Regions from separate parts of the Phyllobacterium sp. SL163 genome, predicted to be linked through region 2. Evidence: riboswitches for the same ligand, from Rfam matches in the RefSeq annotation. Region 2 holds a riboswitch; the other holds the start of a gene.

Region 1 (15,931 bases), on a different contig from region 2:
GCGCGGAGCGGAAGACTTCAAGGCGCGACAGTCGTTTCTTGGCTCTCTCGATTTCGTCGGGATCGTATTCCTGTCCCGGCTGCAGGCCGGTGATGAACGCCACGAATTCCGGGTCCATGCGCTCGGTGCCCTTGACCTGCACCGGTCCAAAACCAGCCTTGGCACCGGGATCGGCATCGATGGTCGCGTCAACCCGGTTGGTCTCGTGGTCGGCGATGACTTCACGGCTGACAATCCTGGCTTTTGGATGCCCCTGCTGGCGCCAGGCATCGACCACCAGCCGCTCAGCTTTGACGATGGCTGTCGAGCGGGCGATCTCGCCAGCGATGTAGCCCTGCTTCTCCGGGCTTTCGACAAAGTCTTTCGGGTCGAGCGTCGGCGGCGCCATGTTCTTGACCCGGGCCGACGCAAACAAGAATTGCGATCCGGGATCGACTGAAATGACCACCTTGGCCGGCTTGGACAGCACGGCATCCGGCGGAATATCGCTCGCCTCCTTGCCGTCGACCTGAATGCTGATGGTGCCGCCATAGCGGCCGTCCGCATAGAGCGCACCAAGGATGCGGCGGTAGTCTCCGCGCGCCTTGGCGAGCAGTCCCGCCGCACCGGAGGCAGGCTTGTCCTTGTCGGCAAACAGGCTCGATGCGCCCTCCACGAGCGCCTTGGTTTCATCGCTTGTCGAAGCAGCGGTTTCAACCGTGTATCTCTGCGGATCGGCGATGACCGAATCCGCATCGTCCTCCTTCTTGGCACCCCAGAGATGAACGCCGAAAAGATCAAAGGCCTGGGCAGGCGAGACAAGGGCCGTAAGGGCCAGCAATGCGGCACCGAAACAACTGGCCTGTGGGCGCTTCAAGTCCATCAACCAGCAAATTCCCTACACATCAATAAACACAAGGATACACTGCAGGAACCGTGCGCACGCTGCCTGCAATTGATAAAATTCGCCCTTCGAGCTTAAGAAAACGATAACATGCCGGGAAAAGCTGGCCAACCCGCAATGGCACCTGATCGGCCATGCAACCCGGCATTAGTGGCCATATCGCCACAAAACCGCGATACAAGCGCATTTAAACGCCAATCACTTTTTATGTGCCGCGCGCAATAGTTCGCTTCCAGACCACTTGAAGGCAAAGGGCTGCCCGGAGCGGCTGGCACTCTTGACCGGTTTATTCTGCTGCGGCGAGCCAGCCATCCTGCGGGCTGGCATTGACGGGCATGGCGGCGCTGATGTGCCCGGCGACGATTTCAGCCGTCGCGGCAGAAAGCGTCCATCCGAGATGACCATGGCCGGTGTTGTAGAACACACCGGGCCGCCTGCCTGCACCGACACGCGGCAGCATGTTCGGCATCATCGGGCGCAGGCCGGCCCACGGCACCACATTGGACGTGTCCATGCCCGGGAACAGGTCGCGGCTCCAGTCGACCAGCGGCTTGACCCGGTCGTGGCGAATGTCGCGGTTCTCGCCATTGTATTCGGCTGTACCGGCTACACGCAGGCGCCCCGCCCCAAGACGGCTTGTGACGATCTTTGCATCATCGTCGAGCAGGCTCACCCATGGCGCCGACTCCTGGCTCCCGGCATCGTCCAGATTGACGGTGATCGAGTATCCCTTGACCGGATAGATATTGACGCGGTCGCCGAGCTGGGCGGCAAATTTGCGGCTGGCAATGCCGGCGCAGATGACGATGGCGTCAAAACGCTCCGTCTCCGCCTTAGCATCGGCAACGGAGGCCCTGTTCCATGCAACCACAACGCCACCGGTGCCATGCTTCAACTCCGCCACATCAGCGTCGCCAATGAAGCGCACGCCATAGCGGATGGCAGCAGCGGCAAGGCCGCGGGTGAATTTGTGGATATCGCCGGTCGAATCGGATGGCGTGAAGAACCCGCCATAGAAGGAACCGTTCAGGGCCGGTTCGATGCTGCGGATTTCCTCGTTGGTGACGGCGCGGCGATCGAGACCGCCGGCCTCCAGCAGTCTGTTGACCTTGACGGCGTGGTCATAACCATATTTCGAGCGGTAAATATGCAGGATCCCGCGCTTTTCCAGGTCGAAATCGATCTTTTCATCCGCAGCGATTTCGAACATGCGCTTGCGCGCTTCAATGGCGAGCCTGGTGGTGGCGATGGTATTTTCTTCGTAGTGCGGGATGTTCATGACGAATTCCGCCATCCAGGAATATTTGTGCCAGGAGGGTTTCGGGTTCATCAGCAGCGGCGCATCCTTGCGCAGCATCCACTTCATGCCTTTAAGCACCGTGGACCAGCTGTTCCACACCTCCGCATTGGATGCGGAGAGCTGACCGCCATTGGCGAAGGATGTTTCCATGGCCGCATAGCGGTTGCGGTCGAACACGGTGACGGAATAGCCCTGGCGGGCAAGCGCATAGGCAGTCGTCACGCCGGTGATACCGGCGCCGATAATGGCGATATGGGTCATGATAAAACGGGCCTCAAGCAACACATGGTTTCAGTTTCGCCGTTGACAACGGCACGAAACCCCATCTGTCACGGAACCTGAGAGCTTGGCCCTTTGAGCGCCCGCCGGATGTTTGTCATCCGTGTCGTCGGCGCCTTTTTCCGGTCATGCAACCGGGCAGGGCTTTCTCCTTCGGTGGGTACGACTGTTCAAGCCATACCTCTCTCCAGATGTTCTAGACTATTCTGGTCCTTTTGCCTGAGAGTTTCCGGGGCGGTTGCTCCATCGGCGCCGGTTTTACCGGTCTCTCCCAGATAGTCTGTGCGAACGCGGGGATATATATCGCAGTTGCGAGACGAGAACAACTGGCTAAGAAGCGTCGCAGCAATTATGCTGACTGAAAATCGCCCAGCCTTCCGGAGGAATTTATGAAGCCTGTCTTTCTGCAACTGCAATGCGCACCCGGCAAGACATACGAAGTTGCAAAAACCCTGTTCGAGCGTGAAATCGTCTCGGAGCTTTATTCGACCAGCGGCGAGTTCGACCTTCTGGCCAAGATCTACATTCCGGAAGATCAGGATATCGGCAAATTCATTAACACCAACGTGCTCGATATATCAGGCATTGCGCGATCGCTGACAACGCTGACCTTCACCGCGTTCTGACAGGCCCTCGGCGGGGCGAGACATTACGTCCCGTTTCATGCGCCCGGTATCTGCCTTATGTAATCAATGCAATGAAACACGCCCCTTCAAGGCAATAAAATTCCATTCTTTTGCCATGGAAGCACTTTTTCTGTAAGAGATGCTCCCTCGCCCGTCATCAGCAGGATTTTCGACAATGCCTCCTTATCGTTCACGCACAACCACACATGGCCGCAACATGGCAGGAGCCCGCGGGCTCTGGCGCGCGACCGGCATGAAAGACGAGGATTTCGGCAAGCCGATCATCGCCGTGGTGAACTCGTTCACCCAGTTCGTGCCCGGCCACGTCCACCTGAAGGATCTCGGCCAGCTCGTGGCGCGCGAGATCGAAAGCGCCGGCGGCGTCGCCAAGGAATTCAACACGATTGCCGTGGATGACGGCATCGCCATGGGTCACGACGGCATGCTTTATTCCCTGCCGTCGCGTGAAATCATCGCCGACAGCGTCGAATATATGGTCAACGCCCACTGTGCGGATGCCATGGTCTGCATTTCCAACTGCGACAAGATCACGCCCGGCATGCTGATGGCAGCGCTGCGCCTCAACATCCCCGTCGTTTTTGTCTCCGGCGGACCGATGGAAGCGGGCAAAGTCGTCTGGGAAGACAAGGAAAAGAAGCTCGACCTGGTCGATGCCATGGTTGCGGCCGCTGACGACCGCATTTCCGACGAGGAAGTGAAGGCCATCGAGCGCTCGGCCTGCCCGACCTGTGGTTCCTGCTCCGGCATGTTCACCGCCAATTCCATGAACTGCCTGACCGAGGCACTCGGCCTTTCCCTGCCGGGCAACGGTTCGACGCTCGCCACCCATGCGGACCGCCGCCGCCTCTTTGTCGAGGCCGGTCATCTCGTGGTCGATCTCGCCCGCCGCTATTACGAACAGGACGATGAAACGGTTCTGCCGCGCTCCATCGCTTCGTTTGCCGCCTTCGAAAACGCCATGACCCTCGATATCGCCATGGGCGGCTCGACAAACACCGTGCTGCATCTGCTGGCCGCTGCGCATGAAGGCGAAGTCGACTTCACCATGAGCGATATCGACCGCCTGTCCCGCCGCGTTCCCGTCCTGTGCAAGGTGGCACCGGCCGTTGCCAATGTGCACATGGAAGATGTGCACCACGCGGGCGGTGTCATGGGTATTCTCGGCGAACTCGACCGCGCCGGTTTGCTTGATACATCCGTCTATTCCGTACACGCAGCCAATCTCGGCGCGGCGCTCGACCGCTGGGATGTGGTGCGCAGCAAGAACCCTTCCGTGCATGATTTCTTCAAGGCGGCACCGGGCGGCGTCCCCACACAGGTCGCCTTCAGTCAGGAACGCCGCTTTGCCGATGTCGATCTTGACCGCGAAAAGGGTGTCATCCGCAATCTTGAACACGCCTATTCCAGGGATGGTGGTCTGGCCGTGCTCTACGGCAATCTGGCGGAAGACGGCTGCATCGTCAAAACCGCCGGTGTTGACGACTCGATCCTGAAATTCTCCGGTCCCGCCCGCATTTTCGAAAGCCAGGACAGTGCTGTTCTCGGCATTCTCAATGGCGGCATCAAACCGGGCGACATCGTGCTGATCCGCTACGAAGGACCACGCGGCGGACCGGGCATGCAGGAAATGCTCTATCCGACCAGCTATCTGAAATCGAAGGGTCTCGGCAAGGCCTGCGCACTGATCACCGATGGCCGGTTCTCCGGCGGTTCATCCGGCCTTTCCATCGGCCACGTTTCACCGGAAGCGGCGGAAGGCGGCCTGATTGGTCTGGTTGAGGATGGCGATATTATCGATATCGACATTCCGAACCGCGGGATTCATCTGGCCGTCGACGATGCCATCCTGGCCGAACGCCGCGCAAAAATGGAAGCCAAGGGCACCGCTGCTTGGAAGCCGGAAGAAAAGCGCAAGCGCAAGATCACCACGGCTCTGCGCGCCTATGGCGCCATGGCAACCAGTGCTGCCCGGGGTGCCGTGCGCCAGATTCCCGAGGACTGGAACTGATCGGGGTTCAACGGATACCTACTGGAAGCGGGCTTCCAGTAGGTCGATATCCCGCACCATTTTTGTGGCAATGCTGCTTTCAAGCCGCCTTGCCCGAACCAGGCGGTGAATTTCCTGCCGTTCCGCCCGAAGCGCGGTGATGCGCAGCAGCTTCTCGATCTCCTCGCTTCGCGCCACCTCTTCGCGCTCTTCCCCGAGCTGCATGCGCCCGTCAATACGCTTGCGGTAAAGCTCCATGATGTGGTTGGCGACATCCGTATAGATATCGGCGTCAGCGCGACCCGATGCCAGGCTGTGCTGGGCCCGTTCGATCGCCATAATTGCGGCTTCCGCGGCAGCGATACGGGCATAATCCTCTTCGCGCTGGTTTGAATCCTCGATGGGCAGGTCGATGTTGCGCAGCAGGCGCGGCAGGCTGACGCTGGCCATGACCAGCGACAGGATGATCACACCGGTGGCGAGGAAAATGACGAGATCGCGGGCCGGAAACAGCGAGCCGTCGTAAAGGAACAGCGGCAGTGTCAGGATACCCGCAAGGGTGATGGCACCGCGAACGCCGGCAAACGACATGGCGGCAATCAGCTGCCAGCTTGGCTTGACCACGGCCTCACCCTGCCTGCGGCGCTGCGCCATGGTTACGCGCCACGACACCCAGACCCAGAGAAAGCGCAGGGCAGCCAGAGCGGCATAAATGACCACGACATAGACCAACAGCCACCAGGGGCTGGTCTCGCCGTGCCGCACATTCTCGACGGCACCGGAGAAAATGCCGGGCAGCTGTTCGCCGAGCAGAACGAAGATGGCGCCATTGGCGGCGAACTGCGCCGTATCCCACACCGCGGTGCGGCGCACGCGGGTCAGCGCCATGGACTGGGCCGTGTTCTCGGCATAGCTCATGGTGATACCGGCGGCTACGGCGGCAAGGATGCCCGAGGCATGCACATGTTCGGCCAGCAGGTATGCGCCGAAGGGGATGAGCAGGCTGATGAGAATCTGCGAGCCGCTCTCCTCGCCGAGCTTGCGGGCGAGGAATGCCTTGCCGCGCGTGACGCCAATGGTCACGCCGATACCGATGGCAATGCCGGCAAAAGCAAGCCAGAGGAACGTAAAGAACGCCTCGGTGATCGAGAAGCTGCCGGTCAGCATCGCGGCCACGGCAAAACGCATGCAGACGAGGCCGGACGCATCGTTGAGCAGGGATTCCCCTTCGAGAATATGCATCATGCGCGAGGGAATCGGCACGCGCGCCGCAATGGCGGAAACGGCGATCGGATCGGTCGGCGAGACGATGGCCGCCAGCGCGAAAGCCACCGGCAGGGGTACCGAGGGGATCATCCAGTGCACGAAGAAGCCGACACCGATCACCGTGAAGATGACAAGGCCGAGCGCCATCTCCAGAATGATGCCCTTGTCCCGGAAGAGACCCTCCTTGGGGATGCGCCAGCCATCGAGAAACAACAGCGGCGGCAGAAACAGCAGGAAGAAAATGTTGGGATCGAGCTGCACGCGGATGCTGGTAACCGAGGCAATCGCAGCGCCAAGCCCGATCTGCACCAGCGGCAGCGGTACGGCCAGAGGCAGCACGCGCACGATGGAGTCACTGACCACAACGGCCAGAAGCATCAGCAAGACGATGGTGATTGTTTCCACGGCGAATCCATTTTGATTGTCGGTGCAGGATGAAGGAAAGGCCGGTGCTTTGTCGAGGCGAACCTTGGCAACTTTGCGCCCAGATCGTGCCGATTGGGTGAATTGGCGGCAAAGCACGACAATTCCGCGACAATCAATTTTACGTTTACGTCAATGTAATACTTGCAAGCGCACCGCCTATCGCCATAGATAGAATTGTTGAGTAGCATGTTTAGGGTTGGAGGACCGTGGGCCAGCTACAAGGAAACCATCAGGGGAGGTTAATGTGGCAAAACAGACAACGCCGGTAAAAACATCCGTGACAGCCAAGCGCGCCACTGCAAAGGCAGCGCCAGCCAAAACGGCGAAACCCGCCGCCACGACTGCCAAAGCCGCCGCGAACAAACCAGCCGGTGAGGTCAAGACAACGAAAGCCGCCAGTGCGGCGAAACCCGCTGTGGTAAAGACGGCTGCCAAGGCTGCAAGAACGGCAACAAAACCTGCCGCGAAAACCACAGCGCCGGTTGCGAGCGAAGCCAAGATTGCGGCAAAATCCAAAGCCGCTGCCAAAGCAAACAGTGCAGCACCGGAAAAAGCGGCGGTGAAAACTCCCGCCAAGACACCTGCGATAAAGAAGCCCGCAGCCAAAGCCAAAGCGGCGGCGCCAGCCGCCGAGGCAGCAACGGCAAAGGCGGCGTCCCTCGCCCAAATGCCCGAGCCGAAACTGTGGGTCAAATCCTATCCGGAAGGCGTTCCCGCCGAGATCGGACCGCTGCCCTACGAGAATATCAACGCGCTTTTTGCCACCGCCTACAAGAAATACGCCAACCGGCCGGCCTTTACCTGCATGGGCAAGGTGATGACTTATGCGGAAATGGATCGCAAGTCACAGGCATTCGCGGCGTGGCTCCAGTCACGCCGGCTGGTCAAGGGCGACCGGGTCGCGGTGATGATGCCGAACATCCTGCAATATCCGGTGGCCATCGCCGCGATTCTGCGGGCGGGCCTGACTGTGGTCAATATCAATCCGCTCTACACGCCGCGCGAGCTTGAACATCAGCTCAAGGACAGCGGTGCGAAAGCGATCATCATTCTGGAAAACTTTGCCACGACGCTGCAAAAGGTCCTGACGGCGACGCCGGTCAAACATGTCGTCGTTGCGACCATGGGCGACATGCTGGGTCTCAAGGGCCATATCGTCAATCTGGTCGTGCGCCGCGTCAAGAAAATGGTGCCGGCCTGGTCCCTCCCTGGTCATACACCGTTCAAAACAGCGCTGGCGCAAGGGGCTGCGCTCACGCTGAAGCCGGTCGAGGTCAAGCGGGACGATATCGCCTTCCTGCAATATACCGGCGGTACGACAGGGGTTTCCAAGGGCGCCGTGCTGATGCACAGCAACATCGTGGCCAATGTCACGCAGATGCGCCTGTGGGTGGAGGTCGGCTTCCGCAAGAAGGGCCGTCCGGACAATCTGACGTTCATTTGCGCCTTGCCGCTCTATCATATTTTCGGCCTCACCGTGAATGCGATGATCAGCATGGAGCTCGGCGGCAACAATGTGCTGATCCCCAATCCGCGCGACATTCCCGCCTTCGTCAAGGAATTGCAGAAAGTGCCGATCCACGTCTTCCCGGGTCTCAACACGCTTTTCAACGGACTGCTCAACAACGAGGATTTCCGCAAGCTCGACTTCCGTAACCTGATCCTGACACTGGGTGGCGGCATGGCCGTGCAAAGACCGGTCGCCGATCGCTGGTTCGAGGTGACGCGCGGCCTGATCACCGAAGGGTTCGGCCTTTCCGAGACATCGCCGGTTGCCTCGGCCAACCGCCTGGATGCCACGGAATTCTCCGGCACGATCGGCACGCCGCTGCCATCGACCGACTTCTCCATTCGCGATGATGACGGCAAGGAACTGCCATTGCTGGAAGTCGGCGAAATCTGCATTCGCGGGCCGCAGGTCATGGCCGGATACTGGAACCGTCCGGACGAGACAGCCAAGGTCATGACAGCGGACGGCTTCTTCCGCTCCGGCGACATGGGCTATATGGATGAGCGCGGCTACACCAAGATTGTCGACCGCAAGAAGGACATGATCCTGGTGTCCGGCTTCAATGTCTATCCCAACGAGATCGAAGAAGTCGCCATGGAACATCCTGGTGTGCGCGAGGCGGCGGCAATCGGCGTTCCCAACGAGCACTCCGGCGAGGTGGTCAAGCTCTTCATCGTGCGCAAGGATCCCCTGCTCACGGAAGAGGCGGTCAAGGCATTCTGCGCCGAGCGGCTGACCAACTACAAGCGCCCCCGAACGGTCGAATTTCGCGACGAACTGCCGAAAAGCAATGTCGGCAAAATCCTGCGGCGCGAGTTGCGCGGCTGACATCCGAGAAAGCCGTCCCCGAGGCGGCTTTCTTCTTTTCAGACGCTGGCACGCCGGTAGAGCGCGAGCGAACCGGCAAGCGCGAGCAATGCACCGCCGCAGATGCGGTCGAGCCACAGCGCGCCTGATTTCTTCAGGACGCGGACCGCCTGCGAACCGAGCAGGGCATACCCGAACATGATTGCAAAATCGAGCGTGGCGAAAATCACCGCCAGCACAGCATATTGCGGGATTTGCGGCATATCGGGCGCGATGAATTGCGGCAGGAAGGCCGAAAAGAACAGGTAGCCCTTGGGGTTGGTCACCGCAACAAGGAAGCTCTTGAGAAAGATGGCGCGGGTGGTTGCCGGTGGCTCGTGCGTGGCTGTGCGCAGCGACAGGTCAAGTGTTCCCTTCGAGCGCAGAAGCATGAGGCCGAGAAAGGCGAGATAACCGGCACCGAGCCATTTGACCACCGAGAACCAGAACTCCGAGGCTGCAAGCAAGGCGCCAAGGCCAAGGGCAACGGAGCCGATCAGGACGAAATCGGAAATGACCGCACCCGCCATCCCCGCCAGGGCGCGGCGGACACCGAAGCGCGAGCCATTGGTCAAAGCCAGAAGAACCGTCGGCCCCGGCGTGGCTATGCCGACGAAAGCAACGAGAGCAAAGGCCAGAAGCGTTGTTGCGGTCATGTTCATCCCCTCTTGGCGCCAGATTACGGACATCCCTGCCGCTGACATTACCCATGGCACGAAGCCGGTCAAGCGGGCGCGCGTCCCTGTCCTTCACGGGGAAGGACAGGGCAGCCGGAGATTAAAGCGGCTGGCCGACATCAATGCGGTTGCCGTCGAAATCCTCGAAGACGAAGGCCCTGAGGCCATACTCCTTGTCCTTCAAACCCTTGATGATGCGCAGACCTTGTGCCCGGCAGATCGCATGCAGGGCATCGACATTGTCCACCATCATATGGATGACATTGAAGGGCGCTGCCTTGTGGCCTTTCTGCAATGTCAGGTGCAGTTCGGCATTGTCGCGTTTCAAAATCATGAACCCGACGGGATCACCATTCTGGAAGGTTCTGGAAAAGCCGAGAACGCCCGTGTAGAAATCATGGGCGCGCTGCATATCCGCAACCGGCAGCATGGCTGCTATCCGTCCGAAATGGATGGAGCGGGCGGGACTATCGTTCATGTCATAACCTCATGGCTTGAAAGCTCAGGCAGGCTTTCCCGGACGGTGCCGGTTGGAGCTGCTGCTTTTGTCGATCAGATCATGAGACGGTGCCCACCGGATTTCTATAGCGAGAGGTGTTGTCTCCATCAAGTCCGCAAAGCTTTCGCGCGTCCCGCCAGGAAATCCGGCAGATCGGCGATCGAGCCCAGAATGGCGTCGCTCAGCGATGCCAGATCATCCAGCGTGCTGTTGCCGGAGAGAACGCCGACAGCCAATCCTGCGCCGGCCGCATGGGCCATTTCCAGATCGTGGCCGTTATCGCCGACCATGGCGATGGCGCTGGCCGGAATACCGGTCTTGGCCGCAAACAGCTCGAGCTGGTCGGCGTGGGGTTTGGCCCGTGCGACGGAATCATAACCGATGATCACTGAAAACAATGCGGTCAATCCCAAAGCCTCGGCGGTTGCGCGCGCACCGGCTTCCGAATCATTGGTGGCGATGCCAAGGACGAACCCCTGCGCGGCCAGCCGCTCCAGCGTTTCGCGCAATCCGTCGATGCCGACGGCCCGGCGCGACCCTTCGCGCACCGTATAATCATCGTAGCTGCGGATACGCTCGCGCTTTTCCTCCAGCGTCAGTTCCGGATGCCAGAGATCGACAATGTCATTGATCGTTCCGGCGGCGACAACCGAGCCGCCGCGGAACCGTTCCATCTCCCAGTCATAGCCGCCCGCTTCGACAAGCGCGCGGGCGCGATCCACATCGCCATCCGCCGCCTTGTGCGCCAGTTCCATCGTGATGCCGAACCACGTCCGGTTGAAATCGACCAGCGTACCGTCCTTGTCAAACAGGATGGCACGGATTTCCGAAGGATGCGTGCGGGGCATCATGCTTCCAGCGAGCCCGGCCGCGCCTGATCGGAGCGCTTGGAACCCAGGAGCTTGAGAAGGTCGTCGCCCCGGCGGGTGTAACGATGGCTGCGCCGCGTGAGAATACGGCCCGCCTGCGGCGCCGTCAGCGTGATATCGCCGGAGGGGTCGCCGGGAACGGTGACCACCGTGACGAGTTTTGCGCCTGCCGCGACCTCGTCGCCAATGTTCACATGGAACAGGATCATGCCGCCCTGCGGCGCACGCACCATTTCGACATTCTCGAGTGGCGTAACCGGGCCCTTGAAATCAACCGTCAGCGTGACAGCGGGGTCGGTGATAACACCGCGATGCACCAGGAACCGGTAGAGGCCTTCCGCATCCGCCTTGCCTGTTGCAATATCGACATCGTTCAATCCGCGGAACTCGACTGTCGTAACAGCGCGCCGCTTCATGTCACGTTTGGCTTCCGGCAGCTGCAATACCGGATGGGCGCAGGCTTCCTCAAAGGCCGCATCGGCAGTGCTGTTCCAGGACAGGATCGCCGTTGATCCGAGCGCCGCAGCCAGATCGTACATCTCCGGCAGGAATGCCTGATGGATGTAGAGGTAGTTTTCACTCTCGTCATCGCAGTGCAGATCGAGCACGATGTCGTGCGGCAAAGCGAGGCGCAGCAATTGCGCCTTCAGCCGTTCAGCCAGGGATTTCGGACCATCGATCGGAACCAGGCCCGATGTATCGAACGTATCGAGCAAAGGAAAAGAGCGGTTGAAATTGCCGCTGGAGAAGAATTCGAAACGGCCGAGATGCTGATGCGACAACCACTGAGCGGAACCAACCGGATTGGCCTGCGGGACAACGGTAATGTTACCGGCGATGCGGCCTTCCCTGCCGGCTTTTTCCAGCATGGGGATGAGGAAATGCAGCGCCGCCTGTCCGGGCAGTTCCGAACCATGGAGCGACGATTGCAGATAGGCACTGACCGCCTTTTCATCCTTGCCGGCAAAACGCAGCACACGCAGTTCGATATGATTGCCCGGCACATCGCCGGCCAGCTGGATCGTTTCCGTCTTCATCAATGCTTTTCCAGTTCCTCACTTCCGGCCCTGGAGCAGAGGCCGGATACCCATTCTGTTTGTTATCGGGCCACTATAGCCTATTTGCCGCGACGCTTCCTCAAGTGCGCGACAAGACCTTGCGTGGATGCGTCCTTGTCCGTTGGTTTTGCCGCTCCGGAGATGATCGGCAGAAGCTCGGTCGCCAGTTCCTTGCCGAGCTCGACACCCCATTGATCGAAGGCATTGATGCCGAAAAGCTGGGCCTCGACGAAAACGCGATGCTCGTAAAGCGCGATCAGGCGTCCCAAGGAGAACGGATCGAGTTTGTCATAGACGATGGTGATCGATGGCCGGTTGCCTTTGAAAACACGGTGCGGCGCAATGCGGTTCACCTCGGATTTCGCCAGGTTCTTTGCCGCGAGCTGCGCCCTGGCTTCTTCCAGCGTGCGGCCCTTCATCAGGGCTTCCGACTGGGCCAGACAATTGGCCAGGAGCATCTCATGCTGATTGTCGAGATGCGGCTCGTGGCCCTTCGCCGCGACGATGAATTCAAGCGGGATCGTATCGGTTCCCTGATGCAGGAGCTGGAAGAAGGCATGCTGACCGTTGGTGCCGGGTTCGCCCCAGACCACCGGGCCGGTCGGACCGGACACCGGCTTGCCGTCGACGGTGACGCCCTTGCCGTTCGATTCCATGTCGAGCTGCTGCAGGTAGGCCGGCAGGCGGGCCAGCCGCTGATCATATGGGATCACGGCGCGGCTGGTATAGCCGGAGATGGCGCGATGCCAGTAGCCGACCAGACCAAGCATCATCGGCAGGTTCTTGGAAAGCGCCGCCTTGCGGAAATGTTCGTCCATCGCATGGGCGCCATCGAGAAACCGGCCAAAGTTCTCTGGCCCGATCGCAATCATCAATGGCAGACCGATGGCCGACCAGATGGAATAACGGCCGCCTACCCAGTCCCAGAAGCCGAAGATACGATCTTCCGGAATGCCGAAGGCGTCGACCTTGTCGAGCGCCGTGGAAACGGCGGCAAAGTGCTTGCCGACAGCCTTTTCACCCAGCGCATCGGCGATCCATTTGCGCGCGGCGCGGGCATTGGTCATGGTCTCGATGGTGGTGAAGGTTTTCGACGCGATGATGATCAGCGTCGTCGCCGGATCGAGGTCTTTCAAGGTATCGGCGATGTGTGCCCCATCAACATTGGAGACGAAATGGGTCTTCGGCCCGTCATGATAGGGTGACAGGGCGAGCGTTGCCATGGCCGGTCCGAGATCGGAGCCGCCAATGCCGATATTGACCACATCGGTGATCGGCTTGTTCTTCGAACCCTTGATGGCGCCGGAGCGCAGGCCATCCGCATAGGCGCCCATGCGCTTCAGCACATCGTTGACGCCGGGCATGACGTCCACGCCGTCAACCTTGATCGGCTTGTTGGAACGGTTGCGCAGCGCCACGTGGAGAACGGCGCGGCCTTCAGTATTGTTGATTGGTTCGCCGGCAAACATCGCATCGCGCCGGGCTTCCACATGGGCAACTTTTGCCAGATCAGCAAGGAGGGAAAGCGTCTCGTCATTGACCAGGCACTTCGACCAGTCGAGGAGAAGATCGTCGAGACTGAGGGAATAACGAGAGAAGCGTTTGGGATCTTCCATGAAGGTCGCGCGCATGTTTTTCGGCGCGCCGCTTTTGAAGTGTGCTTTCAATGCCTGAACGGAGCCACGCAGGTCGTTCGCTTTCACTGTCGCCATTTCTCTCTCCTGAAGTCACGCCTTGATCCTGACAGAGTGGAACCTGCCACCGGAATCATTTTGTTTCAATCGATTTAAAGCAGAATCTCTTCCGATTTTACATCAGGTAATCTGCGCCGCAAATCCGGGCGGAACTGCGGCGCGAAAGTTTACGAGCCCTTGATGGCTGTCAGAACGTCGTCATACGCCTTGCAGGCATCTTTCAGATCGGTCTGGCCCTGATATTTGGTGGCCAGTTCCTGCATCTTGGCAACGATTCCCTGAGCCTTGGACGGGTCCTTGGTAATGACCTGCTGAACGGCAGCGGTGATTTCACCGGCCTTTTTGGTCAGCTCTTCCTGGGTGCAGGTGGGGGCTTTGGAACAGCCGACGAGAGCGACAGCCAGCAGCGAAATGCCGGCGACCATTTTCAATTTCATGTGCAGTCTCCCTTGATGAGATGAATGAAGTAGAAGAATAGTTGGGTCAGTACTTTGTGGCCGTCATCCCTGCGGAATCACAAAGTCTTAATCCTGTTATTACACCGCTCCCGTCCGGTCCAGCATCTTCATCGCCAGTATCATGATGTTTTGTGACAGGATTTAATACAGTGGCAGGAAGAACGAAGTTTTATAAATCATGGACAGATGAAGTCGTCTATCTTAGCTTTCTTCTTCCAGGGAGGCATTGAAACATGGATATGACCGGCGAAGAACGCATTGCAGCGCCCCGCGAAGCAGTCTGGAAGGCATTGAACGACACGGAGGTGTTGAAAGCCTGCATCCCCGGCTGCGAAAGCCTCGAGCGGATTTCCGATACGGAACTGGAAGCCACGGTCGGCGTCAAACTCGGCCCCGTCAAGGCGCGCTTCAACGGCAAGGTCGAATTGAGCAATCTCAATCCTCCGCTGTCCTACACGATCACGGGCGAGGGCAAGGGTGGCATTGCCGGTTTTGCCAAGGGTGGCGCCGATGTCACCCTGATCGAGGAAGGCGGCGAGACCGTGCTCACCTATACGGTCAATGCCGATGTCGGCGGCAAGATCGCCCAACTCGGCAGCCGCCTTATATCCTCCTCCGCCAAGAAACTCGCCACCCAGTTTTTCGAGAATCTCAATCAGGCCGCCGCCGGCACCTGACACGCCGGACAATTCGACAGGCCTGTCGCATTTTCCATAAGCCATGGCGGAATGACGTTTGGGTTTGCTACGATGAAGCCGGATATCCTGCCTGGATAAATAGATTGTGTTCGGGCTGGAATTCATGCGCGCGTTTGATTTCATCATTGTCGGATCAGGCTCTGCCGGATCGGTTGTCGCCGAGCGCTTGTCCGCCAGCGGACGCCACACGGTTCTTGTGCTGGAAGCGGGCGGGACGGACCGTCGGTTCTTCGTGCAGATGCCGCTCGGATACGGCAAGACCTTCTACGACAAATCCGTCAACTGGATGTACAAGGCCGAAGCCGATCCGGGTCTTGGCGGCAATGCGGATTACTGGCCGCGCGGCAAGGTGCTGGGCGGGTCGAGTTCGATCAATGCCATGGTCTATATTCGCGGCGCGAAGGAGGATTTCGACGAATGGCGCGCGCGCGGCAATCCCGGCTGGGGCTATGACGATGTGCTGCCGGTGTTTCAGGCACTGGAAGACCATGACGGCCCCGCAAAAAGCCTTGGCCGCGGCGGACCACTGCATGTCACCGATTGCTCGCACCTGTTTCATCCGCTGGCCAATCAGATTCTGAAGGGCGCGCAGGAGGCCGGCCTGCACTACAATCCCGATTTCAATGGCGCCACGCAGGAAGGCACGGGGCCATTTCAGCTGACCACGAAAGGCGGACGGCGCATGTCCGCCGCCAGGGCTTTTCTGCGCCCGGCGATGAAACGCCCCAATGTCACGGTTCTGACCGGCGCGATGGTGCAGCGGATTGTCTTTGAGGGCAAACGGGCTACCGGTGTTGCGTTCACCCGCAACGGCCGGACCGAGACGGTCAGGGC
Region 2 (15,931 bases):
CGATAGGCGGCCGGTGTCATGTTTCCCTGTTCGGGGTTGAGACGGTCATAGCGCGGCTCATAGGCATTGAAGGCCTGGAGGGCACCGAGATAGGTGGGCCAGGTCGTGAGCACCGTATCGCCGGGTGATATGAACAGCTTGCCGAGGTAGTCCAGTGCCTGTTGCGAGCCCGTGGTGATGATGATGTTGTCGATCGTGCAGGGCACGCCGAGCGACGCCATGTGCTGCACCAGCCATTCGCGCAGCGGGCGATATCCCTCACTCACGGAATATTGCAGCGCGACGTCAGCATTCTTGCTGAGAACAGCCTCATAGGCTTCCCGTATCGCTTCCTTGGGAAAAAGAGCAGGGTCCGGAATACCGCCGGCAAAGGAAATGATGTCCGGCTGATCAAGCAGTTTCAACAGTTCACGTATCTCGGACGCACGCATATTTTTGGTGCGTGTTGCGTACAGAGCATCCCAATCGCCCATTTCTTCCTCCCAGCTGTTTGTCGGCGCATAGCACCGTAAAACAGCCGATATGTCAACAATACTGACATATCGATTGCCGTTGTTTTGCACGGGCTACCGCCGCACAACTTCATTCGCCGGGAGCCTTGACCATTTTCGTGTGGCCGCTGATGTCGGCGCCTGCCGATTGCGAGAAGCGGAGATTCCAGATTGTTGCGGTCAGCGAAATCGCCGTTACAACAAGAAACGCCGCCGAGAAGTCACCAAGCTCCGGCGTCGCGTGACTTCTCAGCAGCATTGAACCCGAAAGGGCCAGTGCGCCGACGCAAATACCGAGCGACAACATGAGCTGCTGGAATGTCGTATAGAAACTGGTGGCAGAACTCATGCGTTCCCGTCCGATCTCATCATAGGCAATCGTGTTGTAGGCAGTGAACTGGAACGACATGAAGAACCCGCAGCACAGCAGGACAGAGAAGATAAGGGGCAGGGGCCAGTCCGGCCGGAAGGCTGCACAAAGGGCGTAACCAAACGTCGCAATGAGGCCATTGACGATAAGGCTGGCGCGGAAACCGAAGCGCCGCAGGATTTTCGGTGCAACGGCCTTCATCATCATAGAGCCCAGCGCCGTGGCGACAACGATGCCGCCCGCGCGCGCCGCAGAAAATCCGAAGCCGAGCTGCAGCATCAGGGGCAGCAGGAACGGCTGCGCCCCCTGGGTGATGCGGGTCAGCGAGCCGGCGATGACAGACGTGCTGAAACTGCTGACGCGCATGAGCGAGAAATCGAGAATGGGGGAGGGATGCCGCTTGGCATGTGCGAGATAACCCGCACCGAAAACCATCCCCACAGCGACAAGAACAGCTGCCATTTCACCTTCACCCGGGCGGCTTGCCATTTCGAAACCGAAGAGGAGAGAGCCGAGTGAAATGCCGGAAAGGAAAAGACCAAGAAAATCAAAGGGACCGTCGGACACCCCCTTCACCTCTTCGATGAAGCGCCTGACAAGAATGAAACCAATGCAGCCGATCGGCACATTGATGTAGAAAATCCAACGCCAGTCGAAATAGGTGACAATCAGCCCGCCCACGGGCGGCCCGAGAATGGGCCCGACAAGCGCGGGAACCAGCAGCCAGGACATCGCTGAAACAAGATCCTTGCGCGCGACGCTGCGCATCAGTACGAGGCGGCCAACCGGCATCATCATTGCACCGCCAAGGCCCTGAATGATGCGCGCGAGAACGAGAAAGCGCAGATCCGGAGCCTGCGCACAAAGGATCGAACCAAAGACGAAAACCGCGATTGCCGCACTGAAAACAGTGCGGGATCCGAACCGGTCGGCAATCTTGCCACTCGCCGGGATGAAGATGGCGAGACTGAGGAGATAGGAGGTGAGCGCCAGGCTCATGGCAGGTGGCTGAACGCCAAAATCGCGTGCCATGGTCGGCAACGCCGTTGCCAGCACCGTCGCGTCGAGCTGTTCCATGAACATGGCGCTGGCAATGATAAGCGCTATGGTGCGGAAGTTCGGACCCGTTGTTTTGTTGTCAGGCGTTTTGATCGTTCGTGGCCGGGCCTGGGAGGCCTGACTGATTTGGTCCGACATGGTCGGGTTCGCTCTCGGTAGCGCGTACACATCGGAAAGAAAATGTCGCGGATTTGCAAACGGCGGCTGGCCGTGGGGAAACGACCACCGACATAAACCCGCGATTATGCGATATCCATATACAATCTCGTGATTCATTGTACCTGGTACAAAATAATCGTCCGAAACAGAGCGCGTATTTTGGAAACAAGCCTGAACGACGGTGCACTTCGAAATAGAACCCACCCAGGTTGCCGATCAAAATCGCATAATCTGTCTTATGGAACTCACATCATCCTTAGTGAATGAAGGGCGCGTAGCTTGCGGGATCAACCATAGCGGGACGCCGGTCCAAAGCGAGTGTGCTGATCCGTTTCGGCGTGCGCGCAATGACCTTGCCTGCCTTGATGACGGCAAGCCGCGTTGCCTTGAGGCGGATTGCTTCGATTGCATCGGCAGCCTGCAGCAGCACCATGTCTGCCTTGCAACCCACATCAAGACCATAACCGTTCAAATTGAGTATCCTGGCAGGCTCGGTGGTAACCGCGGCAAAACATTGGCGCATGGCGCTGCGGCTCGTCATCTGCGCCACGTGTAGACCCATGCTGGCAACGTCAAGCATGTCAGCCTGGCCGAGTGAATACCAGGGGTCCATCACGCAATCGTGGCCGAAGGCAACGGTAACGCCATGGGCCAGAAGCTCCGGCACCCGGGTCATGCCCCGACGCTTCGGATAGGTGTCGTGACGACCCTGGATGCCGATATTGATCAGCGGATTGGCAATCGCCGCCACGCCGGCCTCTGCAATCAACGGCAAAAGCTTGCTGACGTAGTAATTGTCCATCGAATGCATCGAGGTCAGATGCGACCCCGTCGAGCGGCCGCCAAGACCGAGGCGCCGTGTTTCATAGGCCAGTATTTCGATATGCCGTGACATCGGATCATCGGTCTCGTCACAGTGCAGATCGATCATCAGGCCGCGATCCGCCGCAATCTCGCAGAGGGCTTTGACACTCGCTGCGCCATCGGCCATGGTGCGCTCGAAATGCGGAATACCGCCAACCACATCGACGCCGAGATCAAGCGCCCGTTTGAGCAGGTCGATGGCACCCGGATAGCGGTAATAACCGTCCTGCGGGAAAGCCACCAGTTGCAGGTCGATATAGGGTGCAACCTGTCTTTTGACGTCGAGCAGCGCTTCAACGCCCAGCAGGCGCTCGTCGCAGATATCCACATGGGTCCGGATCGCCAGCAGCCCCTGTGTGACCGCCAGATCGCAATAGCGCAGGGCCCGCTCGATCACAGCTTCATGGGTGAGAAGCGGTTTCAATTCACCCCATATCTGGATTCCATCGAGCAGCAACCCGCTTTCATTGAGGCGCGGTTGACCGAGCGACAGCGTTGCATCCATATGAAAGTGACTATCGACAAAGGGAGGCGAAACCAGAAGACCGCCGGCATCGATCGTCTCCCCCGCCTCCCCGCCGAGATTGACGCCAACCGCAACAATGCGGCCGGATTGCACACCGATATCGAGACCTGTACGGCCGTCAGGCAAGGTTGCGTTGGTAACTTTCAGATCGAACATGGAACCTCTTTGACTGCTTTGCCGGTTGCACTGTCTCTACATTAACAGGCAAACACCGGATAGCTGCAACGGGTAAACAGCACTGCAGGAAACTGCGATTGACACAGGCGCATTCAACTCACGTTAGTTATTGAAGGACAACGGATTATCCCTATTCTAATGGAAAAATTATATAATAGGGATAATCCTTTGAATATCAACTTTCTAATTTAGTTTTACCGGTGTATTATCCCTTCCACTGCCAACAATGCAAGATTTGGGGATAAAATGAGCAAATTCAGAGAATTATCTTCAGATCAAATACGCCAGCTCATTGATACGGAACAGGCCTACGATGTCTACCGGACCAGTCTGAAGGAGTATGAACAGCGTTTTTCCGGATCAATGTCGTGGAAGAAAAGCACGAACGACAAGGATTATCTTTACAAGAAGACACAGGGCATCTGGAAATCCCTTGGGCCCCGCTCCCCCGAAACGGAAGTGATCTTCGGGCAGTTTCATACGGGGCGTGAAAGCGCCAAGACCCGTGTTTCCCGCCTGGCAAGACGGTTGGATGAGCTCGCCCCCGTCAACCGTGCCATGGCTTTGGGCCGGGTGCCGCTTCTGACAGCACGCATCATCCGCGCGCTCGGAAAATCCGGATTGATCGGCACGGCGGTCGATGTCGTCGGCACAAATGCGCTCTTTGCCTATGAACGCATGGCCGGTGTCCAGATTACCGGCGGGCTCTTATCGACCCAGGATGTTGACCTGCTGTTCGACTCCCGGTTCAGCCTGCGGCTGATCAGCAAGGATTTTTCCCACAAGGGTTTGATCGGGCTTTTGCAAAAAATCGATCATTCCTTTGCACCGCTGGCGAGAAATGGGTATCGCGCCGCCAATCGCGACGGCTTTCTCGTCGACCTGATCAAGCCAACGCCAAAGGACCGCATGTCGACGCGGGAGAAAGCGCGCTTCAGCACCGATGATGAGGACCTGCAGGCAATCGAGATCGAAGGCCTGACATGGCTGGTTAACAGTCCGAAAACCTCGACCGTCGTCATCGATGAAAAAGGCTATCCGCTGGACTATACCTGCCCCGATCCGCGTGCCTTTGCCTTGCACAAACTGTGGTTGTCGCGCCGCAGCGACCGCGATGCCGCCAAACGTATACGCGATGAACTGCAGGCAAAAACCGTTGCCGGGCTGATCCGGGCAAGACTGCCGCACCTGTCCTTCGAGGCGAAGGACCTGCAGGCGCTCCCCCTGGCGTTGCGGCAACTGGCACCGGAACTTGAGCCGACGCCCGATGGTGATGTCGGCGAAGCTCTGAGCTTGACGCCGAACTGGTAAAAAAAGCCCCTCCCGGATGATCCGGAAGGGGCGCTCTATTTTAGCTGTAGGCCTGCATGGGCGGGCAGGCGCAGACGAGATTGCGATCCCCGGCGACGTTATCGATGCGCGACACCGGCGGCCAGTATTTCGGGTTCTCTTCGCTCTCGCCTGCCGGCAGGCTGGCTTCCCTACGGGTGTAAGGATGCGACCAGTCATCGGCCAGCACATCACCGGATGGGTGCGGTGCATTGACGAGCGGGTTGTCGTCACGCGGCCAGACGCCACTGGCAACCTTCTCCGCTTCCCCGGCAATGAGGATCATTGCATCACAGAAGCGGTCGATCTCGCGCTTGGATTCCGATTCCGTCGGCTCGACCATCAGCGTACCGGCAATCGGCCAGGACATGGTCGGGGCGTGGAAGCCGTAATCGATGAGGCGCTTGGCGATATCCTCGACGCTGATCCCGGCACTGTCCTTCAGCACGCGGGTATCGAGAATACACTCATGCGCCACGCGGCCGTTCTGTCCCGTGAACAGCACGGGATAGTGGCCCTTCAGCCGCTCCGCAATGTAGTTGGCGTTGAGAATAGCCATCTCGGTTGCACGCTTGAGGCCCACCCCGCCCATCATACGGATATACATCCACGTGATGGGGAGAATGGATGCGCTGCCGAACGGAGCCGCTGAAACCGCGTGCTGCGATCCCTTGGCCACGTGGCCGGGCAGGAATGGCGCAAGATGCTTCTTCACGCCGATCGGACCAACACCCGGCCCGCCGCCGCCATGGGGAATGCAGAAGGTCTTGTGCAGGTTCATATGGCAGACGTCGGCACCGATATCGCCGGGACGGGCAAGCCCGACCAGCGCATTGAGGTTGGCGCCATCGAAATAGACCTGGCCGCCATGCTGGTGAATGACCGCGCAGATATCCTTGACACCTTCTTCGAACACACCATGGGTCGATGGGTAGGTGATCATCAGCGCCGCAAGATTGGCGCTGTGCTGGTCGGCTTTTGCCTTGAGGTCCTCAAGATCGATATCGCCAGCCTCTTCACATGCCACAACCACCACCCGCATGCCCGCCATATGGGCACTGGCCGGATTGGTGCCATGCGCCGATTCCGGGATGAGGCAGATATCACGATGCGCATCGCCCCGATCCAGATGATAACGGCGAATGGCCAGGAGACCGGCATATTCACCCTGGCTGCCGGCATTGGGCTGCAATGAAACCGCATCGAAGCCGGTGATCTCGGACAACCATGCTTCCAGATCGTCCGTCATCGCCTTGTAGCCAAGCGCATGGTCGGCAGGAGCAAATGGATGCACATTGGCAACGCTGTTCCAGCTGACCGGCAGCATTTCGGCGGCAGCGTTGAGCTTCATCGTGCACGAGCCGAGCGGGATCATGGCCCGGTCGAGCGCCAGGTCCTTGTCCGCCAGACGGCGCAGGAAACGCATCATCTCGGTTTCCGAGCGCTGCTGATGGAAAACGGCCTGGGTCATGAAACCCTCGGCCTGCCTTTCGCCGGGCAATGTTGCCTTTGCTTCCGCAGGCAGATCGGCACCGAAAAGCGCAGAGAGAGCCTTCAGGTCATCTTCCGATGTCGTTTCATCCACCGTGATGCCGAGGCGGTCCTGATCGACAATGCGCAGCAGACGTCCGCCGCTTTCAGCCTCCGCTGCAATGGAGGCGGCTTTGCCGGGAACAGTGACCGTAACCGTATCGAAGAAATGCGATCCGGCGATGGAAAGGCCCGCCCCTGTCAGCGCAGCGGCCAAACGGGCCGCCTGGGCATGCACGCGGCGGGCGATGGCCTGAAGCCCCTGCGGACCATGCCAGATGGCATAGGACACCGCCATATTGGCCAGCAGTGCCTGCGCGGTGCAGATGTTGGACGTCGCCTTGTCGCGGCGGATATGCTGCTCGCGCGTCTGCAGGGCAAGGCGATAGCCGGCCCGCCCCTTGCTGTCGACGGACTGACCGACAAGACGGCCGGGAATAAGCCGGGTCAGCGTTTCGCTGACGGCAAGGTAAGCGGCATGCGGGCCGCCATAACCGATCGGCACACCAAAGCGCTGCATGGAACCGGCAGCAATATCGACACCGGCCTTGGCAGGCGGAGCGGTGATTGTCAGGGCCAGCGGATCCGCCACGGCGATCACCAGCACACCAGCGGCCTTGGCCGCCTGAATGACCGAAGCATGGTCACCATAGACACCGAATGTGTCCGGCCATGGAACGATGATCGCTGCAACGCTGGCATCGATCTCGCCTTCATCCACGGTCATGCCCAGCGGCTCGGCGCGGGTCTTGACCACATCGACGGTCTGCGGGTGCAGGGCACCGGCGATCACAATGCGGGTGCGCTTCTCGCGATGATGGCGATAGGCGATGCCGACGGCTTCCGCAACGGCCGTCGCCTCATCCAGAAGCGAAGCGGATGCAACGGGCAAACCGGTCAGTTCCGTCACCAGCGTCTGGAAGTGGAACAGGAGTTCCAGGCGACCCTGGCTGATTTCCGACTGATACGGTGTATAGGCAGTATACCAAGCCGGATTTTCAAACAGATTGCGCAGGATAACGGCGGGTACATGGGTGCCGTGATAACCCTGACCGATAAAGCTCTTGTGAGTCTTGTTCTGGCTCATCTTAGCGGCAAGCTCGGCCAAAGCTTCCGACTCATTGACGGCTGCAGGAATGTCAAGCGGCCGTTCAAGCCGGATGGATTTTGGCACAGCCTGCGCAATCAAAGTTTCCAGCGACGGAATGCCAAGAGCCGCCAGCATAGCGCGGGAGCCTTGTATGCTCGGACCGATATGGCGGTCAGCGAACGGGAATATGGTGTCTTTCATCATCATGCCTTCAGCCAATGATTGCTTTGTAGCCTGCCTCGTCGAGAAGGCCGGTCAGCTGATCCGGATTGGACAGCTTCATCTTCCATAGCCAGCCGTCGCTTGCGGCGGCCGAGTTGACCAGCGACGGATCGCTTGCAGTTGCTTCGTTCACTTCCGTCACTTCACCGTCCAGCGGCGCATAGACGTCCGATGCCGCCTTGACGGATTCAACGACAACCGTGGCATCGCCTTTGGACAAGGACTGACCGACATCCGGCAACTGGACAAAAACCAGATCGCCGAGCTGATCCTGCGCGTGATCGGTGATGCCGACCGTCGCGATGTCATTCTCGACGCGGACCCATTCGTGATCTTCGGTAAAGTAAGTGGCTGCCATCTCAATTATCCTTTGTGGTAGCGATGTGGAGTGAAGGGAAGTGAATGAATATCGACCGGGACGCGGTTGCCCCGCACCTCGGCGAAAACCTTGGAGCCCAGCGCGGACAGCTCTTTGCTGACGTACCCCATGGCAACGGGAAAACCGGCCGATGGTCCAAAACCGCCTGAGGTGACCAATCCAACCCTGTTGCCATCGGCATCAAAGAGTTCGGCATCGGCGCGCACCGGCTGCCGGCCATCGGGCTTCAGGCCGACGCGCTTCCAGGTGGATCCTGTTGCGATTTTGGCGAGAAGGGCTGCAGCACCGATAAAGCCCGCTGTCTCGCGCACCGGCTTGGCAATGGCCCAGAGCAGTCCGGCATCCACCGGATCATAGTCCGGCGTTATGTCATGGCCGTGCAGGCACAGACCCGCTTCAAGGCGCAGACTGTCGCGGGCAGCAAGCCCGATCCAGGCGACACGCTCGTCGGCGAAAAGCTTTTCGACAAGCACGCGGGCATCGGCTTCCGGCAGGCCGATCTCAAAACCGTCCTCGCCGGTGTAGCCGGAGCGGCTCATGAACCAGCCCGGCTTCGGCTCAAATCCGTTCATGAAAGCAAGATCAGTCCCGGCAATACCGGCATCGCGCAACACATTCACGGCCTGCGGCCCCTGGACGGCCAGGAACACACGATCCAGCGCGTCGATCTTGCAGTCGAAATCCTTGGCGACACCGCGCAGATGCGCTTCGTCAGCCGCGGCATTTCCGGCATTGGCAACGACCATGAAATGCTCGTCGCCGAGACGCGTCACGATCAGGTCATCGAGGATGCCTGCCTTGTCATTGAGAAAGAAGGTATATTTCGACTGACCCGTCTGAAGCGCAGACGCATCAAGCGGGCATGCGCGTGACAAGAGTGCCGCGGACTGTGGCCCGGCCACATCAAAGAGCTGCATATGCGAAATGTCGAAAAGCCCGGCCTTCTCGCGCGTGTGAAGGTGTTCCTTCATCACACCGAGCGGATAGGTGATCGGCATCGACCAGCCGGCAAAACCGCCAAAGCGCGCATTGGCGGCCTTGTGCAGATCGTCAAGCGGCAATTGTTTCAGATTATCTTCAGTGCCCATTTTTACTCCAGAGACGTGCAAAGACCTCCGCCACACGACGGAACATTTCTTTGCCCCTCTGTCGGAAGCCTGAGAGACTCGCTCAATCAGGACCCCTGACTGAACTTACACCTTCGGCGCGGAGTTTCCCCCGACTTTCCAGAGTTGCCTTCCCGGTTTGCGGTTCCTGGTACCTGAGAGATTTCGGGCGATTTCCCCTTCGGTGGCCTGCACATTTCCATGCACGACACTCTCCCGCAAACTGACAGGGCCGAAGCCCTCGACAGGCTGGACCATAGCGCAACGGCCTCTGCCTGTCATCGTGCAAATGGCCGATTTGCCGCTTTGTGGACAGAAATTGTCTGAATGAGGATACTTCGACAGGGAGCGCCCGATGTCAGCGGGTCAGGGCCATCACCCCGAGCGCCTGCCCCCTGCCCTTGACGCCATGCATTCCAAGGTAATTTGCCTTGATTTCATTGGAGAAACTCATCCTCTGCGCCAATTCGCTGGAGATCAAAACCGGCGTGGCCAATGTGCGGCAGAGGCTTTCGAGCCGCGCCGTGGTGTTCACCGTATCGCCGAAATAGGTGATCTTGTGATGATCCACCCCGATCTCGGCTGTGATGATCGGGCCGCCATGCAGGGCCGCACGCAGGCGCGGCACCCTTCCGAATCGCTCAAGCCATTGATTTGCATTCTTTTCGATACTGTCCAGAATATCGAAGACACAGCGCGCGCAACTCGCATCCTTGATGCCGCGCTCAATGGGCCATGTGATGATGGCCGCATCCCCGACATAATCGTCAATGGCTCCGCCGTGACGCCGGACAGGTTCGGCAAAGGCGGCAAAGAGCGCGCCGAGAAACTGCTGGGCCCGCAGATCGCCATGTTCTTCGGCAAACGACGTCGACCCGACAAGATCGATGAAAAGAAACACCCGCTCTTCGGCCACAGGCTGGCGGTACCGGCTCATCAGAAGGCTGGCAAAAATGTCGCGGCCGAGAAGATCGCGCACCCGCAGGATGAAAATCATGACCGTCAAGACGGCAAGCGTGTAGAGCAGCACCTGTGGTGACAGCGTTGCCGCGCGCCAGAAAGGCCCATCAATCCAGCCGAAGCTCCACAGCGTTATCCCGCAAACGGCATTGCCGATGCTGATCAGCACATAATCGGCTATCAATGCGGCGACGAGAAACCCCGCAGTCGGCAATGTGTTGATCCAGGCACGCAATTTCGGAAAGATGAGGCCGCGTTCGAACGCCAGGATCGGCACACAGATGGAAAGGGCAAACACGGCCCCTAAAAAATATCCCTGCCTATAGACCAGCCAACTATAGAGATAGCCGCTTGCCGCGACTGCGCCGAGAAGAAATACCCACAATCCCACCGAATTTCTGCGCATATTTCCGTTCCGATCCATTTCAAACCTTCAGGGCTGGCTTCAAGGCCGCGTCCCTCCGTGATTTCATTTATGCGCCGAACAATATTATCCAACCAACAGATATCCGCGATCTCGCGATATCCATCTGGAGAATTACACCAAGGATCATCCCATCAGACTCACTGCCGTGCAAATTGTCCATCGGATGCGGTCAATTTAAGGCTCCAGATTGTTGGAAAATGACCATCGTTGAACAGGAGATCAGCGATAAATCTCGTGCCCTGCATCCAAGCCACCAGGTTAATCCACGCCGTCAGCGAGGGGAATATTAATACAGTTTGCCCGCTGATTTTTAGCAAAGCGTTCTTTGACGGGTCTCGAAATCCGATAAAATCTGACTGCCTCTGAAAACCGAGTTCGCGCTGCCTCTGGCGACGCGTGGCTTCAATCACATGGAGGCTATACCCTAACATGGGCTACGCACTGAGTTTGCTCGATAAAAGTCCGATCCACGATGGCGAAACGGCCAGCACGGCGCTGAAGCGGACAGTCGCGCTGGCCCGCCAGGCGGAACAGTGGGGTTTCCACCGGTTCTGGGTGGCCGAACACCATGATGCACCGACATTGGCAAGCTCGTCACCGGAAGTGCTGATCGCCTTTCTGCTGGCCAATACGGCGCGCATCCGCGTGGGCTCCGGCGGGGTCATGCTGCAGCACTACAGCCCCTACAAGGTGGCCGAAAATTTCAATCTCCTGGCTGCACTGGGACCCGGCCGCGTCGATCTCGGCGTGGGCAAGGCTCCCGGCGGACTGCCGTTTTCGACGCGCGCCCTGCAGGGCGTTGTCCCGCGGAAGCAGACGCAGGATTTTTCCGCCCAGCTCGCCCAGCTCAGCGCCTTTCTCGACAAAGGGTTGCCTGCGGATGACCCGCTTGCCGGCGTTCAGGCAACACCGCGTCCTGCCGTCGCTGCCAACCGCTTCCTGCTTGGCGCCAGTGTCGACAGCGCACTGCTTGCCGCGTCCGAGGGTTGGGATTTTGTCTTCGCCAGCCACCTCAACGGCGACGAAACGATCCTGCAGCAGACACTGGAGGCATACCGGAAGGCAGCACCCGGCCGTGCGCCTCTCCTTGCCGTGGGGATCGTGGCAGCCGAGACGGATGCGGAGGCTGACCGGCTGGCCGGCAATATCCAGCATTTCAAGGTGCATGTGGACAATGGCCAGAGCGTCACCGTCGGCAGCGTGGAACAGGCCGAAGAATATGCACGCCAGGCAGGGGCTGCCAATTACAGGATCGAGAAGAAGACGCCCAATGTCCTGCGCGGCGCGGCCCGCACGGTTTCAGACCAACTCGACCGGCTGCATGACCGCTACGGCATCGGCGAATTCATCATCGACACCCCCATCAATGACGCTACGAAGCGCCTCAGATCCATCGAACTTCTGGCTCAGGCGCAATTCGCCGCTGCCGCATGATCAAGGAGATTAAATAATGTCCAAGCGACCCATTCCATTCGGTGTGATGCTGCAGGGTGCCGGCGGCCACATGAATTCCTGGAAACACCCGAGTTCGCCTGTTGATGCCAGCGTCAATTTCGAATTCTTTGTCCGCAATGCCCGCAAGGCCGAAGAGGCAGGCATTGCCTTTGCCTTCGTCGCTGACGGGCTCTACATCAACGAAAAATCCATCCCGCATTTTCTCAACCGTTTCGAACCGATTGCCATTTTGTCCGCACTGGCCGCGACAACCTCGAAACTCGGTCTCGTCGGCACAGTCTCGACCTCCTACAGCGATCCGTTCACCGTTGCCCGGCAGTTCGGCTCGATCGACAAGATCAGCAACGGCCGCGCCGGCTGGAACGCCGTGACATCGCCGCTTGAAGGCTCGGCCAAGAATTACGGCCGCGACCATCCCGACCATGCCCTGCGCTATGAGATTGCGGACGAACATCTCGAAGTGGTCAAGGGCTTGTGGGACTCATGGGATGACGACGCCTTTGTCCGCAACCGCGAAACAGGCCAGTTCTTCGACAAGACCAAGCTGCATCGCCTGAACCACCATGGCCGGTTCTTCAACTCGGAGGGCCCACTGAATATCAGCCGTTCCGAACAGGGACAGCCGGTCATTTTCCAGGCCGGATCGTCCGACGACGGCATCGACCTCGCCGGCAAACATGCGGACGGCGTGTTCACCAACCACGTGCCGATCGAGGAGGCGCAAGCCTTCTATCGCCGGGTTAAGCAAAGTGCGGTCGCGCACGGTCGCAAGCCGGGCGATGTCCTGATTTTCCCCGGCATCGCGCCCATCGTCGGTGCAACGGAGGAGGAAGCGGAGGCAAAGTACCGCATCATCCGCGATCTGGTGACCGTTGGCGAAGCACTTGCCTATCTCGGGCGCTTCTTCGACCATCACGATTTCAGCGCCTATTCCATTGACGCGCCGTTCCCGGAACTCGGCGATATCGGCAAGAACAATTTTCGCTCCACGACGGACCGCATCAAGCGCAACGCCAGGGAAAAGGGCCAGACCTTGCGTGAGGTTGCGCTGGAAGTCACAACGCCGCGCAATGCCTTCACCGGCACACCGCAGAAGATCGCCGACGAACTCATCCGCTGGGTCGAGACCGAAGCGGCCGACGGGTTCATTCTCGGCTTCCAGATCCTGACCGAAGGGCTCGAGGACTTTACGCGTGACGTGCTGCCGCTGCTCGAGGAGCGCGGCTATCACAACAGGGTGCTTCCCGGGGCGACATTGCGCGAAAACATCGGCCTGCCCTTCCGCGAAAGCCGCTACACCAAAGCCCATCAGGCCACGAAGGAACCCATCAAAGAGACGGCACTCTGATGGGCCGGCAGGCGGATCCGGTTGTGGAAAGAATCAGCAGCTATCTCGATGAGATGGTCGCTCTTCGCCACGACCTGCACCAGAATCCCGAACTGGGTTACAATGAGCACCGCACCAGCGCGCTCGTTGCCGGCCGGTTGCGCGACTGGGGCTATCAGGTCACCGAGGGCATCGGCAAAACCGGTGTCGTCGGAGCTCTGCAAAACGGCAACGGCCCCAAGCGGCTTGGCATTCGCGCGGATATGGATGCCCTGCCGATCGTCGAAGCGACGGGGCTGCCCTATGCCAGCACCATACCCGGAAAAATGCATGCCTGCGGCCATGACGGGCACACCACCATTCTTCTGACCAGCGCCCGCTATCTCGCCGAAACGCGTGACTTCTCCGGCACCCTCCACGTCATCTTCCAGCCAGCCGAGGAAGGCGGCGCCGGGGCCCGCAGCATGGTTCGCGATGGCCTGTTCGAACGCTTTCCCTGCGACGCTGTCTTCGGGTTGCACAACTGGCCAGGTGTTCCAACGGGCCAGTTCGGGTTCATCGCCGGCCCTGCCATGGCCTCGGTCGACAAGGTCACCGTACGGATCATCGGCAAAGGCGGTCACGGCGCCCGCCCGCAGGAAACCGTTGATCCCGTCGTCGCCAGCGCCTCTTTCATCATGGCGCTGCAAAGCATTGTCGCCCGCAATATCGATCCGCTCGACGCCGCGGTGATTACGGTCGGCACCATCCACGCAGGCATCGCTCCCAATGTCATTCCCGATAGTGTCGAGCTGGAGCTGACGGTGCGCACTTTCCGCAAGGAGGTGCGGGAGGCCATCAAGTCCCGCCTCACCACGCTGGCGAAAGCGCAGGCCGAAAGTTATGGCGCTATCGCTGAGGTGGCCTATCCCAGCGGCTATCCTGTGCTGGTCAACCATGCCGATGAAACGGCGTTCGCCAGAAACGTGGCGCTTGAACACTTCGGCGACGCGCGGATCGAGAAGGATTTCCGGCCGATTTCCGCCAGTGAGGATTTTGCCTTCATGCTGCAGGAAACACCGGGAAGCTACCTTTTCCTCGGCAATGGCGACAGCGCTCCGCTGCACAGTCCGCTCTACAATTTCAACGACGAGATACTGCCGTCAGCCGCCCGTTACTGGGTGAAGCTGACCGAAACCTATCTCGCCAGGAATCCCTCCGACAGGCCCATCTGACAAGAACGCGAGACAACCATGACTGATGTTTTTGTTTACACGACACCGAACGACGAACGCTCACAACCGTTGATCGACGCGCTGATCATCGAATACGAAACGCGCTATGGCAACTTTTATGGTGAACCGGCGCGCAACGAATTGAGTCGCTACCCAGCCGAGCTTTTCGCCGCGCCGGACGGTGCCTTTCTGCTCCTGATCCGCGACGGGCAAACCATCGGCGGCGGCGCGTTCAAACGCTATGACGAGCAGACGGCCGAACTCAAACGTATCTGGACCCACGCGGATTTGCGCCAGCAGGGCCTTGCACGCAAGGTTGTGACCGAACTTGAAGAACAGGCTGCGCGCCAGGGCTACACGCGGATTTACCTGACCACCGGCTTCCGCCAGCCCGAGGCAAAGGAACTGTATCTGCGTTCTGGATATACCGCTCTTTTCGATGTCAATGCCGATCCGGAAGTCTATCGGCACCTGCCCTTCGAGAAGGATATCAGTGCATTGGCAGCACAGTTGTCCAAGGTTCCCGCTTCTGTTTCGTCAGACTGTAACCTTCTGCGTCAGGCCGGGTGACTTCACCGGCATCATGATTGCCCGGACCGTGGGATTTCATGCTCAATAAACCCGGTTCTTTGCAACAATGCTTCTCTAACCCCTTTGATTTCGCAGTCCGTCGTCTTTGACTGTTTCGCTTAAACACTACTAAATCAGTCGAGTAAAATACGAGCCCGCAGAAGATTTTCCGATACGGACTCGCTCGACTGAAAAGTGTTGCACAGGGGAATTTGCAAGCATGGCGATTACAGCAGACTATTCGGCTACGCATTCCATCCAGCCGCCCGCCGCCACAACTGAGGATTACACCCACTACAGGATTGTGAAAGCGAAATACCCGGCGCGTTTCTTCGGAACATTGTTTGCCGCTCTGATCATTGCTGTCACGCTTCAATCCATTCTGACCAATCCGAAATGGGGATGGAACGTTTTTGCCGAATGGTTCTTCTCGGCTCCCGTATTGGCTGGCCTGGCGCGCACGCTCCTGCTGACCGTACTCGCAACCATTCTCGGCTTCGCGCTGGGAACAGCGCTTGCATTGGCCCGTGTGTCGAAATCGCCCCTCCTGTCGGGTCTGTCCTGGGCCTATATCTGGCTTCTGCGCTCGATTCCGCTGATCGTGCTGCTCCTGATCCTCAACAATCTCGGCTATCTCTATGCGACGGTGCGCATTGGCGTGCCCTACACGGATATT

Evidence for each region. Region 2 has a riboswitch for glycine ahead of gcvT (glycine cleavage system aminomethyltransferase GcvT). Riboswitches for the same ligand answer to the same signal wherever they lie in the genome.
Region 1: another riboswitch for glycine. It lies ahead of ACP7B1_RS00105 (D-amino acid dehydrogenase); the one in region 2 lies ahead of gcvT (glycine cleavage system aminomethyltransferase GcvT).

The regions. Positions count from the first base shown of each region.
Region 1 is NZ_JAFCVE010000001.1:24,258-40,188, forward strand. It holds gene ACP7B1_RS00100 (autotransporter assembly complex protein TamA) at 1-820, opposite strand, end outside; gene ACP7B1_RS00105 (D-amino acid dehydrogenase) at 1,170-2,444, opposite strand; glycine riboswitch at 2,660-2,746, opposite strand; gene ACP7B1_RS00110 (Lrp/AsnC ligand binding domain-containing protein) at 2,852-3,088, shown strand; gene ilvD (dihydroxy-acid dehydratase) at 3,264-5,117, shown strand; gene ACP7B1_RS00120 (Na+/H+ antiporter) at 5,136-6,767, opposite strand; gene ACP7B1_RS00125 (long-chain-fatty-acid--CoA ligase) at 7,375-9,126, shown strand; gene ACP7B1_RS00130 (LysE family translocator) at 9,165-9,800, opposite strand; gene ACP7B1_RS00135 (glyoxalase superfamily protein) at 9,922-10,299, opposite strand; gene ACP7B1_RS00140 (HAD family hydrolase) at 10,428-11,168, opposite strand; gene ACP7B1_RS00145 (succinylglutamate desuccinylase/aspartoacylase family protein) at 11,168-12,226, opposite strand; gene pgi (glucose-6-phosphate isomerase) at 12,307-13,935, opposite strand; gene ACP7B1_RS00155 (hypothetical protein) at 14,109-14,378, opposite strand; gene ACP7B1_RS00160 (SRPBCC family protein) at 14,633-15,076, shown strand; gene ACP7B1_RS00165 (GMC family oxidoreductase) at 15,201-15,931, shown strand, end outside.
Region 2 is NZ_JAFCVE010000014.1:22,289-38,219, forward strand. It holds gene ACP7B1_RS23865 (PLP-dependent aminotransferase family protein) at 1-473, opposite strand, end outside; gene ACP7B1_RS23870 (MFS transporter) at 583-2,058, opposite strand; gene ACP7B1_RS23875 (amidohydrolase family protein) at 2,336-3,625, opposite strand; gene ACP7B1_RS23880 (nucleotidyltransferase domain-containing protein) at 3,893-4,957, shown strand; gene gcvP (aminomethyl-transferring glycine dehydrogenase) at 4,998-7,796, opposite strand; gene gcvH (glycine cleavage system protein GcvH) at 7,807-8,175, opposite strand; gene gcvT (glycine cleavage system aminomethyltransferase GcvT) at 8,181-9,284, opposite strand; glycine riboswitch at 9,435-9,531, opposite strand; gene ACP7B1_RS23900 (adenylate/guanylate cyclase domain-containing protein) at 9,661-10,668, opposite strand; gene ACP7B1_RS23905 (hypothetical protein) at 10,827-11,099, opposite strand; gene ACP7B1_RS23910 (LLM class flavin-dependent oxidoreductase) at 11,119-12,123, shown strand; gene ACP7B1_RS23915 (LLM class flavin-dependent oxidoreductase) at 12,140-13,492, shown strand; gene ACP7B1_RS23920 (M20 aminoacylase family protein) at 13,492-14,685, shown strand; gene ACP7B1_RS23925 (GNAT family N-acetyltransferase) at 14,704-15,255, shown strand; gene ACP7B1_RS23930 (amino acid ABC transporter permease/ATP-binding protein) at 15,476-15,931, shown strand, end outside.